3 regions of the Paenibacillus taichungensis genome follow, and region 1 is predicted to be linked to each of the others. Evidence: predicted binding sites of a transcription regulator. Region 1 holds the regulator's gene; each other region holds the start of a gene.
The links. Region 1 encodes Rex, which represses fermentation and respiration genes when NADH is low (regulators of the CRP and FNR family bind a similar motif). Its sites were predicted from a motif close to TTGTGAAATATTTCACAA; they were not measured.
Positions count from the first base shown of each region.

Region 2: the regulator Rex is predicted to act here: its motif matches at 2,214-2,231, upstream of ACR1R9_RS29625 (formate/nitrite transporter family protein).
Region 3: the regulator Rex is predicted to act here: its motif matches at 3,144-3,161, upstream of ACR1R9_RS28915 (cytochrome ubiquinol oxidase subunit I).

Region 1 covers NZ_CP194720.1:1,572,360-1,577,594, forward strand. Annotated here, with positions in the region: gene dinG (ATP-dependent DNA helicase DinG) at 1-1,952, shown strand, start outside; gene ACR1R9_RS07315 (redox-sensing transcriptional repressor Rex) at 2,188-2,841, shown strand; gene ACR1R9_RS07320 (amidohydrolase) at 2,828-4,132, shown strand; gene ACR1R9_RS07325 (DUF5590 domain-containing protein) at 4,174-4,704, shown strand; gene ACR1R9_RS07330 (hypothetical protein) at 5,008-5,235, shown strand, end outside.
Region 2 covers NZ_CP194720.1:6,576,331-6,581,565, forward strand. Annotated here, with positions in the region: gene ACR1R9_RS29615 (glutathione peroxidase) at 1-370, shown strand, start outside; gene ACR1R9_RS29620 (FAD-dependent oxidoreductase) at 745-2,106, shown strand; gene ACR1R9_RS29625 (formate/nitrite transporter family protein) at 2,319-3,173, shown strand; gene ACR1R9_RS29630 (molybdopterin-containing oxidoreductase family protein) at 3,647-5,235, shown strand, end outside.
Region 3 covers NZ_CP194720.1:6,397,303-6,402,537, reverse strand. Annotated here, with positions in the region: gene cydD (thiol reductant ABC exporter subunit CydD) at 1-603, opposite strand, end outside; gene cydB (cytochrome d ubiquinol oxidase subunit II) at 605-1,621, opposite strand; gene ACR1R9_RS28915 (cytochrome ubiquinol oxidase subunit I) at 1,605-3,020, opposite strand; gene ACR1R9_RS28910 (hypothetical protein) at 3,449-4,747, shown strand; gene ACR1R9_RS28905 (glycosyltransferase) at 4,744-5,235, shown strand, end outside.

The DNA of each region.
Region 1 (5,235 bases):
ATGAAAGTGTGAAACAGGAACAGAAAGTCATGGTCAGCACACATACCATCAACCTGCAGGAGCAATTGAGAGAGCGGGATATTCCTATGCTGACCCAGGTGGTTCCGTTCCCGTTCAAGGCAGCAGTGTTCAAAGGACGTGGGCACTATCTGTGTCTGCGTAAGTTTGAGCACAAAATCAATAAACGTGAATTCGCTACACCGAAAGAGGATTATTTTACAGCGGCTCAGATGATTGTCTGGCTTACTCAGACGGAGACTGGAGACGACGAGGAGCTTAATCTAAGCGGGCGCGGAGGAGACTTCTGGGAGACGGTACAGAGTGAGTCTGAGTCTTGTCTTGGACGTTCCTGTCCTTGGTTCCGCAAATGTTTCTATCACCGGGCCAAACATGAAGCCGGGCTGTCTGATATCGTCATTACCAATCACTCGAAATTATTTACGGATGTCAAAGCAGCACATCAGCTGCTGCCGGCCTACGAAAGTCTCGTCATCGATGAAGCACATCATTTGGAGGACGTAGCAGGTAAGCATCTGGGTCTTCATATGAAATATTTCACGTTGGTTCATACTCTGACCCGACTGTTTAAAGATAGCCGTAATGGCCAACTGCCGATGCTTCGTTCTCAATTATCGGGTCACGAAAATTCGGTACAGTGGGGCTCCATGATTGATCAGATGTTCCCGCTTGCGGTCGAAGTCAAAGAGATGTGGGATCGACTAAGTGATACATTGTTTGGCCTGCTGCCTGAACGCAGCGATGCTTCTCCAGGCGAGACAGGACAATTCTCTCTTAGACTGAAGCCTTCACAAAAACCAGCTAAATGGCAGGAATTGCAGGATGCTGAAAACCAAATCTATGTCACTCTAGGTGATTTGATTCGTAAAGGCGACAAGCTGCTGCTTGAAGTGAAAGAAGATCAGGATGATTATCAGTCCGATAGTCTGATTACGGATATCTCAGGTCTGCTCAAGGACTTGGCAACGATTAAGGATAATCTGCGTTTCTTCATGCGGATGGATGATGCCAACACCGTTTACTGGATGGAGGCCAGCGGCCAGTTCCGCAGTAAATCACTTCAGCTCTATGCTGTTCCTGTCGATGTCAGTGCACAATTGAAGGATATGTTCTTTGATAAAAAGAAAAGCGTTGTGCTTACATCGGCTACGCTCTCCGTTGACAAATCATTTCAATTCATGATCGAACAGCTGGGTTTGCAGGAAGCTGCCGAGAATAACCGTTTGTTAACGTCCATGTTGCCGTCACCGTTCAATTATCGAGAACAGGCGCTGCTCGTCATTCCGCGTGATTTCCCAAGCGTGAAGGGCAGTGTAGGCGATGCCCACTTTGTGGATATGCTCGTGCACTCCCTCGCGGAAACGGCTATTGCCACTCGTGGACGTATGATGGTGTTGTTCACCTCCTATCGCATGCTGCGCCAGGTCTATGACCCACTTAAGGAGGCCTTGTCAGGCAATGATATTTCTTTGCTTGGGCAAGGGGTGGACAGTGGCAGCCGTTCCAAGCTTACACGCCGCTTCCAAGATGCAAAAGCAACGGTGCTTCTTGGCACAAGCAGCTTCTGGGAAGGGGTGGACATTCCAGGAGAGGCTCTGACTTGTCTCGCGATTGTCAGACTGCCGTTCCAGCCACCGAATCATCCATTAGTCGAAGCGAAGAGCGAGCTTTTGCAGCAGCAGAAGAAAAACCCGTTTATGAAGCTGTCCGTGCCACAAGCCGTCATCCGTTTCAAACAGGGATTTGGCAGACTGGTTCGTACAGGCAAAGACAGAGGCATTGTAATTGTATACGATACACGCGTTATTGAAGCGTATTATGGCAAGTACTTTTTATATTCATTACCTGGTCCTAAAATGGAGCACATGCTCACAGAACAGATGGTTCCTCGTATTTCGGAATGGCTCGAGAGACCGACCGAAGAGCAACAATAAACAGATACGCTCTGTAGCTTCCATTATTGCAAGACGCCAGTGGTTGGCGGTAAAATTAAGTAATATAATTTTTGTTTCGTGGATATGCGAGTAAAGCAATTAAAAGGAATAAAAGCAATTATCCATTATATAACAACGAGCATCCTGTTTAACTCAGTAATCTTTTTGCTCGTTTTCGACAGGGTGCTCATCTTTTTCATCTATCTATCGTGGCCTTTGTAAGGGGGAGCAATGAATGAAATCAGATAAAATTTCGGAAGCCGTGGTGCGTAGATTGCCTGTTTACTTGCGTTATTTGAATGAACTGCATCAGCGCGAAGTCAATACGGTCTCTTCACAAGAACTGGGACTGAGGCTGGATTTGAATCCTGCCCAGATTCGTAAAGACCTGGCTTACTTCGGTGACTTTGGTCGTAAAGGGATCGGGTATGACGTTTCATATCTCATTGAGAAAATCCGCCATATTTTAAAAATAGACCAGCAGATCAATGTAGCTCTTGTCGGAGCAGGTAATTTGGGACATGCCTTGTCTAATTACAATGCCTATCTCAAAGACAACATGAAGATCGTCGCTGTATTTGATGCCTACGGTCCGAAGATTGGGAGTCAAATCAACAGTTTGACGGTGCAACCAATGAATGAATTAACGGATTCGGTCAAAAAAGACAACATTCGTATAGGTATTATCACGGTTCCGGATACGGAAGCCCAAAATGTTGCAGATCAACTGATTGAGTCAGGAATTGAAGCGATTCTGAATTTTGCGCCAACGATTCTGAAGACTCCGCCGCATATTCGTATTCATCATGCCGATTTTACGACGGATTTGCTTAGTCTGGCTTATTACTTGGAGAATGGAAAGGACGACGAGGAAGATGACGACAAATAGATGGGTCATTCACAACGGCAAATTTGCCGTGAGTGAGGGTACGAATTGGAAAGTGGTTCAAGGTTTTATGGTTGTGGAGAATGACAAGATTGTGCATATTGGTGAGACATTGCCGGAAGGAGACGAAAGTCTGACAAAGGTGGACGGAAAAGGACTATTCTTCTTGCCGGGTCTGATCAATACGCATGGTCACGCGGCCATGTCGCTTCTGAGAGGCCATGGAGACGATCTCGCGTTACAAGTATGGTTGCAGGAGAAAATGTGGCCAATGGAAGCCAAAATGACGTCTGAAGACGTATATTGGGGTACATCTCTATCCGTTCTTGAAATGTTGAAAGGCGGAACAACAGCTTTCCTGGATATGTATGATCATATGGATCAGGTGGCGAAAGTGGTGGAACAATCCGGCGTTCGGGCTGCTCTGGCACGTGGGGTAATCGGACTTTGCTCAGAAGAAGAACAACTGCGTAAGCTGGAAGAGTCCGCAGCATTTGCTCGTCAATGGAATGGACAGGCAGACGGAAGAATTACAACCGTAATCTCTCCACACGCCCCTTACACTTGCCCACCAGATTACATAGAGAAGCTGGTACAGGTTGCTCATGACCTGAATCTGCCTTTGCATACGCATATGTCTGAGACGCTTCGCGAAGTGGACCAGAACGTGGCTGATTACGGACTGCGTCCGGTTGCACATCTGGAGAAACTAGGATTTTTCTCTCGTCCGTCTCTGGTTGCACATGCTGTCCATCTGAATGATGAAGAGATCGAGATTCTCGCAAAGCATGATGTAGCAGTTTCCCACAATCCAGGTAGTAACCTGAAATTGGCTTCGGGTGTTGCACGAGTACCTGATCTGTTGAAAGCAGGCGTGACTGTGTCCCTGGGAACAGATGGACCAGCAAGTAACAATAACCTGGATATGTTTGAAGAGATGAGATTGGCTGCGTTGATTCATAAAGGTGTATCTGGTGACCCTACTGCAGTGCCGGCAGGGGAAGCGCTTCTGCTTGGAACTTCATATGGTGCCAAATCCATATTCCTGAATAATACAGGCGCTCTGCAAGTTGGCATGAAGGCTGACTTCATCGCGTTGAACATCGAACAAGCCCATTTCTATCCGCATACGGATCTGATTTCCCATACGGTCTACTCGGCATCGGCCAAAGATGTGGAGCATGTGTGGGTGGATGGTAAACAAGTGGTTAAACATGGCGAATGTCTTACGATGGATGAAGAGCGCATTCTGCGTGAGTCTCAGCTGGCATTTGACAGTTTGCTTGCCCGATAATTACAAGGACAGCATCGTCATAGGGAAAGGAAGTTCGGCTTTTGAAGAAAAAAAAGAAGTGGATATGGATTTCGCTGCTGCTCCTGGTTCTGATTCTGTTTGGACTTCAGCGTTATTATGTCTATGTTACCCAGGATCAGCGCAAGGAAGAGGCGTTGGCCATACAGGCGGCCCAGGAACAGCTGGGGATTACGTCCCACGAAGAGCTACGTAAGTATGTTTGGGGACAGAAAGACGGCGGAGACAACATATACTGGACCCTGATCGGCAAAAATAAGGATAACCAGGATGTCATGGTGTGGGTGAAGTTTGATGAGAATAACAAACCGGTGACGGGAACCAATGCGGTACACGGGGAACTGTTAAAGAACGGCATGAATGAGGCTCAGATTCGAAATCGGTTCAGCTCTGAAGTTCCGGGCGGGGAGATCAAACGAATCATGCCAGGCGTTGTGAATGGAATCTATGTATGGCAAGTGTATTACAACGATGATACGCACAACTATTATCGGTTTTACCGCTTCAGCAACGGGGAACAGGTGGACCTGGTCTATACGATACCGAACAGCTAGAATTAGCAGACGTACTAATGTCTGAAGAGAATACATTAAAGAACCGGCAGACGGAAACCCGACTGGTCCGGTTCTTTGGCGTACTTTGTTGATCATTTTGGATTTGAATAGTTAAAATTAATAATTTATTCATATTTTCGCCTTAGATATTGTATATACGATGTGATATACTCAAATATGTATTCAAGGATACATCATACACAAATAAATCCTGTTAGGCACATCACAGGACATTACGTACACATATTTATATTCTTGCCTACAAGTTACAGGATGGGCCAAAATTTAGGAGGGGTAACTCACTTGAAAATAAAAGTATTGCCTATTGCTCTGACTGCCGTCATTTCAGCCGTTGTGTTGTTTGGAGGTTGGTTTGTGTATCGTCATGTGGCTGTGCAAAGCCCAATTGAAAAGATGGTTACCCAGTACGATGGAGTCAATGATGTTCAATTAACTATTAACCGCAATGATGTACAGTTGAAACTCGATCTGCAGCCGGATGTTGATCTGGGCAGGTTGGTACAATATATT
Region 2 (5,235 bases), 1.9 Mb from region 1:
TCCACAATACGGTGAATTGCAGAAGCTCTATGATCGCTATCGTGATCAAGGCTTGGTTGTACTGGGTTTCCCTTGTAACCAGTTTGGCGGCCAGGAGCCGGGTACCAGTGAGGAAGCAGAATCCTTCTGTCAAATCAACTATGGTGTTAATTTCCCGGTGTTTGCCAAGGTCGACGTAAATGGTGAAGATGCACATCCTTTGTTCAAGTATCTGCGTGAGCAGCAACCTGGTGTTGGCGAAGACAATAGCATCCAATGGAATTTCACCAAATTCCTCGTGAATCGTGAGGGTGAAGTTGTAGGGCGTGTTGAACCAAAAGAATCCCCTGAAGCCATGACTGCAGAGATTGAAAAGCTGCTTGGCGTATAAAATGAATGAACGAAGAAGCCTGCCTCCAGATTGGAGGACAGGCTTTTTTTGATACAATTTTTAGTACGAAACATCCTCTCCATATACGTGTCTCCGCGGTAGTTACTATGCTTATTTTGAGCATAAACCAGCCATAAGCAGGGAAAACTGAAGTCAATGAAGATGAGTCGATGACTCGCCTGATCGTAAAGAAAAACACATCCGACGAATTTATTTTGATTAACCTATTGCAATGTGAAAAATATCACATTATAATGAGTGTATAAAGTGAAATAAATCACATAAGCGCTGTTCGTTTAGAAGTGAAATATTTCACAACCACAATGACGTTATATTCAATTTTTTATTTATATACTCCAAGGGGGAACCTTATCATGAAAATCGCAGTTATCGGATGTACACACGCAGGAACCGCAGCCATCGTTAACACCGCCAAATTGTACCCGGATGCTACCATTACAGTGTATGAGCGCAATGACAACATCTCCTTCTTATCATGTGGCATTGCGCTTTATGTAGGTGGCGTGGTGAAAGATCCAGACGGACTGTTCTATTCTTCGCCAAACCAACTGGCCGAGCTCGGTGTCGTTACCAAAATGCTTCATGAAGTGACGTCAGTAGATGCTGTGGGTCACAAACTTCAGGCTAAAAACTTGAAAACTGGGGAAGAATTCGAAGATACCTTCGACAAGCTGATCGTGACCACGGGTTCATGGCCTGTCGTACCGAAGCTGGAAGGCATCGAGATGGATAACATTTTACTTTGCAAAAACTATAACCATTCCAACACGATTATTGAGAAAGCCAAACATGCCAAACGTATTACCGTGGTAGGAGCAGGTTATATCGGCATTGAACTGGTGGAGGCTTTCCAAATGAACGGCAAGGAAGTTACACTGATCGATAGCGTGGACCGGATCTTGAACAAATATCTCGACCCCGAGTTTACGGATGCCATTGAAGAAACGTTGACTGGACACGGCATCAAGCTGGCACTGGGCCAAACTGTTCAGAAGTTTACCGGAGAGAATGGCAAAGTGAACAAGGTCATTACATCCAAAGGAGAGTTTGATACAGACCTCGTTATTCTGTGCATTGGTTTCCGTCCAAATACGGAGCTGCTCAAAGGCCAAGTGGATATGCTGTCAAACGGCGCAATCATCGTGGATAAATATATGCAAACCAGCCAAAAAGACGTCTTCGCTGCTGGAGACAGCTGTGCAATTCATTACAATCCAACCGGCAAGGCTGCGTACATTCCACTGGCAACCAACGCGGTGCGGATGGGTACACTCGTAGCACGGAACCTGGTTCGTCCTACGACACGGTACATGGGTACACAAGGCACATCAGGTATTAAAATTTATGAGCAAAATATTGCAGGTACAGGTCTGACGGAAGCATCTGCTGCGGATGAGGGTCTGGTGGTTGAAGCTGTAACGCTTGAAGATGCTTACCGTCCAGAGTTCATGCCAACAGCAGAGAAGCTGCTGCTCAAAGTAATCTATGAACAGGCTACGCGCCGCATTGTTGGTGCGCAGGTCATGTCACAAGCTGATCTGACACAGTCGATCAATACGATCTCTGTCTGCATCCAGAACAACATGACGGTAGATGAGCTGGCCTTCATCGACTTCTTCTTCCAACCACATTACAACAAACCATGGAACTTCCTGAACTCGGCTGGTCTTCAGGCGTTGCCTCCAGTAGAAGTAAAAACACCAGCGATGGTTTAACCATAATATCTAAGAACTGCCGCATTCATTCTGCGGTAGTTCTTTTTTTGCTTTTTCAGCACATCAAACAAGACATAACGGAAATATTAAAATGTAGTTTTCAGACTTTGTGATAAAAGTAACAAACCTCTTGAAACCTTCGCGATACAATGAACATATCAACCAAACAAGTTGAATTATGATGTTCATGAACTGTGAAGGAGAGGATCGTTATGGCAGCAAAAACACCTCTTGAGGTTGCACAATATACGGCGCATACGGGGATGAAGAAAGCTCAAAATCCGGTGTCCTCCGTATTGATACTCAGTTTTCTGGCAGGAGCTTTTATTGCGCTCGGATTTCTGCTGGATATTCGGGTTATTGCCTCTGCTCCGACCGAGTGGGGCAGCTTGGTTAATCTGATTGGTGCAGCAGTGTTCCCGGTAGGATTAATATTGGTGCTGATTGGCGGTGGGGAACTGCTGACAGGTAATATGATGGCCGTCCCACTTGCGACGATTGCACGTAAACTGTCCGCGGGCAACATGTTGAAGAATCTCACCTTAGTGACGATAGGTAATTTCCTTGGAGCGCTCTTTGTGGCCTATGCATTTGGGCATGTGCTCGGTCTGACGGCAGAAGGTGCCTATTTGACCAAAGTAGTGGATATGGCTGGACACAAGCTGGACGACAGCTTCCTTCAGGCTTTTATATCCGGGATCGGGTGTAACTGGCTGGTAGCTCTCGCAGTATGGTTGTCCTACGCATCGGATACGATGAGTGGAAAAGTACTGGGCATTTGGTTCCCAACGATGGCCTTTGTGGCTATTGGATTCCAGCACGTTGTCGCCAACATGTTCCTGATTCCTGCGGCGATCTTCGAAGGGCATTATTCGTGGGGGCAATACATCATGAATTTCATTCCGGTATGGCTTGGCAACCTGACGGGAGGGGCGCTATTTGTGGCGGCTGCTTACTGGATGGTGTACCTGCGCAAGCATGAGCCGGAAGTGAAGCCTGAGGTGGCAATGGCGGTGGCCCAGCCTGTGGAGACAGAAGCCAGACCGATGTGGAGCAAGCAGGCGTAGCGACATTTTTTCGAGTAATCGAGTAGCGTTGTAACCACGATAAGCCTGCAAAGACGAGTGCGAAGTTAAACAGGAACAGGGAAGTTAAACAAAATAGCAACAGAAATTGGCGAATCTAATCTCGTTCAAGTCATGGCTGTCTGCTGTGATGGGCGGGAGAGGAGTCGCTTTTTTTTATGTAAAAGTATGCACGCAAAATAAATTCGCCATGACAAGGTTCGGGGGAACGAAACCTGTTCATGGCGAATTTCGGGAGTGGTCCATGATATGGCATGAGGAGGAAGTGGGGAAACACTAGCCTAATGCCTTATTTTTAATTTACCCTTGAATTTCGAGATTGAATCAAGGGGAAAAAGATTTTTTTTGAAAAAAAATTGGAGCGGTTGTGGCAGTAAAAAAGACTGTTCTCTTTACGCGATTACCATGAAGAAGATATGATATGAGGATAACTTTGAAGGGGGAGGAACTTGTATATGATCGATCAGGAGAATGGCGTATTCCCGGCAGTTTGCCCGCTCGATTGTCCGGATACTTGCGGCCTGCTGCTTCATAAGGAGAACGGTAAGATCGTGAAGGTCGTGGGCAATCCGGACCATCCGATTACAAAAGGCGCCATCTGTAACAAAGTCCGAAATATGACGGAGCGGGTGTATCACCCCGAGCGGCTGCAATATCCGATGCGACGCATCGGAGCCAAGGGCGAAGGCCAGTTCGAGCGAATCAGTTGGGACGAAGCCATCGGCGAGATTACGGCGAGATTTAGTTCGCTGGCAGATACCTACGGACCGGAGAGCATCCTGCCCTACAGCTTCTATGGAAACATGGGCATTCTTGGTGTGGATGGCATGGATCGTCGATTTTTCAATGCGCTAGGTGCGAGCAAGCTGGAACAGACTATCTGTAATGCAGCGGGAAATACCGGCTGGAAATATACGATGGGTGCGAACCGGGGAACCTTGCCCGAGGATACAGAGCATGCGGATGTCATTCTGGTGTGGGGAGGCAACATCGTCAGCACCAATATGCATCAGGTTGTTCTGGCCGAGAAAGCCCGCAAAAAGGGCGCCCAAATCGTCGTTATTGATGTCCATCGCAATCGGACCGCCCAATGGGCAGACTGGTTCATTCCACTCTACCCCGGAACAGACAGTGCATTGGCACTCGGATTAATGCATGTATTGTTCGAGCAGGGACTGACGGATGAGGCTTTTATGCAAAAATATACCGTGGGCCATGAGGCACTGCGTGATCATGTCCGCAGCTACACCCCGGAGCGCGTTGCACGTATTACAGGCGTGCCGGAGGCGGACATCGTGAAGCTGGCTGAGCTGTATGGCAACGCACAGGCAGCCCATATTCATATCGGCAATGGCCTCCAGCATCACGACAACGGTGGCATGAACGTCCGCAGCGTAGCCTGTCTGCCTGCCATTACAGGGCAGTGGCTGAAGCGCGGCGGGGGCGCTATTCGTACCAACAGCTACGCGAGCACCAATAGCGATGCGCTCGAGCGTCCTGAGCTGCGGCAGAACCCGGAGCCGCGCGTGGTGAACATGAACCGGATTGGCGAAGCGCTACTGGAAGCAGAGCAGCCGATCCGGGCGTTGATGGTCTACTGCAGCAATCCACTGGTGGTGGCACCAGATACCGAGCGGGTGGAGCGAGGTTTTGCACGGGAAGATCTGTTTACGGTAGTCCATGACCTATTCATGACGGATACGGCGAAATACGCAGATATTGTGCTGCCTGCGACGTCTTCATTTGAAACGACGGATCTGTATACGTCCTACTGGCATCAGTATGTTCATTTGCAAGAGCCAGTCATTGCGCCTTTGGGTGAGAGCAAGAGCAATGTTGAATTGTTCTCTTTGCTTGGACAGGCGATGGGGTATGACCCGGAGATTTTCGGGGAGACACCGGAACAGATGATTGAGGAAGCACTCCAGGATACGGGTAATCCCTACATGAACGGAGTAACCTTGGAGGGGCTGAAGCAGCATCATTTCGTCAAGCTGGATATGTCTGCACATGAGTCCTATTTGGATCAGTTGCCCACGCCTTC
Region 3 (5,235 bases), 2.1 Mb from region 1:
CCCACGGAGCGTATCTACAAAATGGTTGGCCAGCGCTTTGTACGACTTGAACTGTCCATCGATCTTGCGTTGTGCAGCCAACCCCACCAAAATCATAAACACAATCAGGATCGGCAGCGTCAGTGTCAAAATAACCCCGGACATCATATCCAGCTTGAAGACATAGAACAGAATAACGATTGGCGTGAACCCCATCCCCAGCATTCGGGGAATAAACAGTTCAAGATACGTCTTATACTGGGCTGTTCCTTCGCGTGCCAAGGTTACTAGGTGCCCTGTTCCTTCCGTTTTGGCAAAACGCGGCCCCAGCCGGAACCACTGCTGCACCATCTGTCTACGCAGATCGTTTCCTGTCTTCTCCGCGTACCGCGAAGCGATGAGCTGCAACCAGAATGACAGGGCATAGCGGGCGGCAAAAGCGGCCAGGAACAACAGCAGTACCGGGTACTGCTCCGTTACGGGTGAACCTTGAAACAATGCCGTAATCGCCTGTGCCAGCCATTTCGCCTGCATGATAATCGTCATCGCCTGTAACAGTACTAGCGCTGAGGCCAGCGCCAGTACTGGCCGGATGCCCGGCAGCTTCAGCAGCCCCCGTCCCATATCAGTACTCCAGGTGATGCTGATCGTTCAGACGTTTGCGGAAAATGTAATAACTCCAGATCTGATAGCCGAGTACAAACGGAAGCAGCGTACAAGCCACAATCGTCATCACTTTCAGCGAATATGCACCGGATGAAGCATTATAGACTGTCAGGTCAAACGCCGAACCCATTGAACTCACCATGACCCTTGGGAACAGACCGATAAATACAGAGGCAAACGCGATTGCAATCACGGCTCCCGTCATACCGAAGGCCCAGGCTTCACGTTTCTGACGCACAAAGTAAGCGGCCAGCCCCAATGAAGCAGCGCCGAGGACAACCATAATCCAGAGAGCCCAGCCGCGTACGGCAAACACATCGGTCATGAAGTATGTCATCACAGCGTAGATCGCGAGGATCGCGGCCAGCGGCAGCATCAGTTTTTTGGCCATATTCAGGGCACGTTCTCTAAGATCTCCGACGGTCCGCAAGGAAGCAAACAGCAGACCATGCACCAGACACAACAACGTTACGCTCAACCCACCTACCACCGTATACGGATTGACGATGTCCAGGAAGCTGGGACGAAGCTGCATCTGCGCATCAATAGGCAGGCCTTTCATCAAGGTAGCGAAAACAACGCCGAACAAGAATGGTAGTAACGCACTGGAGACTACAATGATGATGTCCCATGTTTTGCGCCAGCGTTCATGTCTCATTTTGCTGCGGAATTCAAAGGCAACTCCGCGTCCGATCAAGGCCAGCAGCACGACGACCAGCGGTAGATAAAACCCGCTAAACAGCGTGGCATACCAGTGCGGGAAGGCTGCAAACATTGCACCCCCTGCCGTAATCAGCCATACTTCATTGCCATCCCAGAACGGACCGATCGAGTTGATCAGGGTACGACGTTCACGATCCGTTTTTCCAATCATTGCAGTAGACATGCCCACACCAAAATCAAAACCTTCCAGAAAGAAAAAACCAACAAACAAGACGGCAATCAGCAAAAACCACAACTCACTTAGTGACAACAGAATAACCCCCATCCACGCCGAACGGATCGGCCGATTCATCATGCTCCTCCGGCTTTTCGACTGCATATGGCCCTGCCTTGATTTCACGAACGAACAGGTAGACCATCACAATGCCGAGAACCGTATACGCTGCTGTAAAAGCAATGGTGGAGAACAAAATCTGGCCTGCGCTTACGTTCGGAGATACCCCGGCTGCGGTTGTCATATAACCAAATACTGTCCACGGCTGCCTTCCCACCTCAGTCATAATCCAACCCGACGTATTGGCGATAAACGGAAGGGAAATGGCAAACACCATCAAGCGCATAAACCATTTTCCTGCCCCCTCCAACTTGCGGCGCATCGCCAGATAGGTACCGTATAAAGCAAGCAGAATCATCAAGCCACCCGCAGCAATCATGATGCGGAAGCTCCAGAACGTCGTCCGTACCGGAGGAATGTAGTCTCCTGGACCATACGTCTGCTCATACTCCGCCTGCAATTCCTTCATGCCTTTGACACTGCCAGAGAACTTGCTATAGGACAGATAACTGAGCAATCCAGGGATTTTGATTTCGCCGGAATTCTCCTGTTTGTTCGGGTCGATAAAGGCTACCACGGTCCATGGTGCAGGGTCTTCCGTCGTCGTCCATGTTCCTTCACTGGCTGCCATTTTCATTGGCTGCGTCTCCACTAGATATTGCGCCTGGAAGTGACCCGAGAAGGCAACCCCCAGTGAGGAAACCAGGCCAATAATGATGGCAATGTTGAACGATTTGCGGAATATTTCCACATCCTGCTTCTTCATTAACTTGTAGGCACTAATCCCGGTTACGACGAATGCACCTGTCATCAGGGCACCAAAAATCGTGTGCGGGAACTCTACCAGCAGTTGACCATTCGTAATCAGTGCAAAGAAGTCATTCATCTCGGCGCGGCCATTATTAATCTCAAAGCCAACCGGATGCTGCATGAATGAATTGGCTGCCAGAATCCAGAGCGCAGACAGGAATGTGCCGACAAATACCAGCCAGATACAAGCTAGGTGCACTTTTTTGGACAAACGATCCCATCCGAAAATCCAGAGTCCAATAAAGGTAGACTCCATAAAAAACGCCAATAAGGCTTCTACAGCCAGTGGCGCACCAAATACATCCCCGACAAAACGGGAGTACTCCGACCAGTTCATGCCGAACTGGAATTCTTGCAGAATGCCTGTGACTACACCAACGGCGAAGTTAATCAGGAACAGCTTGCCCCAGAATTTGGCCATCGTTTTGTAAACTTCCTTACCCTTCACTACGTACAACGTCTCCATAATGGCTACCAGCAGCACAAGACCGATGGACAGCGGTACAAAAAAGAAATGGAAAATCGTTGTGAGCGCATATTGGATACGCGATAACATGATCGGATCCATACCGTTACCCCTTCTTTCTGTTCATATCGCAGTTTTCGTATTTGACATTGAAGCCCCTTCTTCCGTTTCTGTCAGCCAAACACGTATTGATGAACGTATTGTGCCAGATAGACTATTTTATACATGTGACAATTATCACAAACCCTGCCATGACAGCAAAAAAAAGTGACGATGGTCACACAATAGAAAAAAATAAACCTAATCTTTGAGCTTGCCAGCTTCGTCTATTCACGGAAGATGCTCATGTTTGGGACGGAACGCCCATATGTTAGTGTCAGGCATAAAATACGCTGGGCAAAATGGGCATTACATATTGAATTATTGGATTCATTGATATCATTCAAAGCAGCGCCAATCTGATGTTTATCAGGTGGTGATGCTTCAATCCGTGAACGGACAAAATGTAAATCAAGTGAGGTGATTCATCGATGGAAGAGCTGTCTCCGATCCCGGACCCGGAGCCTCATCAAGGGGTAGATGCAGAAGAGCCAAGTACGGACCTGTCTGCCTTTCGTTATATTCTTTTCCCCCGGAAGGGAGGATGGTCTGCTTTTCCCTATCCAGACATCGCTGCTCTGATGGTTGCGGAAGGGCCTGTCTACTATGTCAGCAGTCTGGAGCGCTCCGAGGAAATGCCTGCGAATATCACCGTCATCACGCTTCCCGAAGCAGAACAATTGCTGCAGGAGCCCCGTACGGTTGCTGTGGTTGCTCATCCCTACTGGCTTACCGCCACAGCCTCGCTCCATCCGGAGCTCTGTATTGTACTTCTTCCCGAGCCGGTTGGTGAAGAAGCCGAGTCCCCCTTATGGGAGAGCTGTATTTCAAGACTGGTCGGTATCGCCGATCTGGTGGGCACCACTTCAGAAACACGCTACATGAAGCTGGTATTCCAGGGTGTACGCGCCATCTGGCTGAATGGAGAGGATACCTCTCCTGCTGGTGTCATGCAAAAGGATGACCTCGAGGTCCCTCTCCGGGACTATGAACTGCTATTCCTGCATGCGCTGCGACAGACCCTCTCGGGTGTTCAGGATACGGTCACCCAGCTGCAATGTAGTGTGCGGGCCGACTTCTATCGTCAGCTTCGGTCCAAAGCTGGAGCGCATGAGACGATTTCCTTTTTGCTGGCAGCCTATGAATATGTGCTAGAGGATTCCAGAGCGGCTGCTTCACTCAAGGAGGCCTTCTCCCACGCGGTATTAAACGGGCGCAATGATTGTGTAAGCTCCCACTATCGATTCCTCTCCGCCATTCATGCAAGGGCCGGGGAAATCGAGAATGCGTTGCAGGTGTATGGAATCAGCGCAGGCAACGAGCAGGAACGGCACCATTATGAACAACTCTGTCGCTGGCTGGAGGCCGGAGAGGAACAGCTTGTCCGGGCAGAACTGCTGCGTCTGAATGATGATTATGGAAACGCATTGCACATTTTGGATGAACTCGGAGGCGAAACGGCACGGCATTGGAAATTTCGTATCTATCAGGAGACTGGACGTGTGGAAGATGCATTAGATTTGGTGCATGCAGTGGATATTCAGGATAGCCCCAGCCGACAGGATTATCGGCAATTATCGGGTCTAGCTCTGGCTTTGCGCGGAGAACGTCACGGGGCGGTGAGACAATTTCTGGAGACGGCACTGGAGGATGAAGATGCACTTGCACGAATCGTCGAGATGGATTTGTTGGATCAAGCCGTCCAGCAATTGCTGGGGGAGGTGCCATGATGCTGGACCCAAAGAAGCGTAGACAACATGTGAATGGACCGATGGTGCATAAGGATATACGATCCGAAACAACTCATACTCCTACGGAAACGCTGGAATCGCTGCATGTTGAAACAGAGGGGCAAGGGGATCAGCAGCATGCTGCAAAACACCAGGATACAGACCTATTCAGAGAGCCGTTTTCCGTTCGTCGGGTTCGTAAAAGTCAGGGCAATAAACTGACCGCCATGCTTCAGGTACGTAACGAGCGAGGGCGATATCTGGAGGAAGTGCTGGACGATTTAAGTGAATTTGTGGATGAGATCGTCATTGTGGACGATGCCAGCACAGATGGAACACCCGATATATGCAGAGCCTATCCCAAGGTCGTTCGTCTGGAAGTGCTGGAAAAGCCGTTATTTGCGGAGGAATGGCGATTACGCAATGCACTATGGCAAGCAGCAGCAGGTACCTCGCCGGATTGGTTGCTCTCGGTTGATGCCGATGAG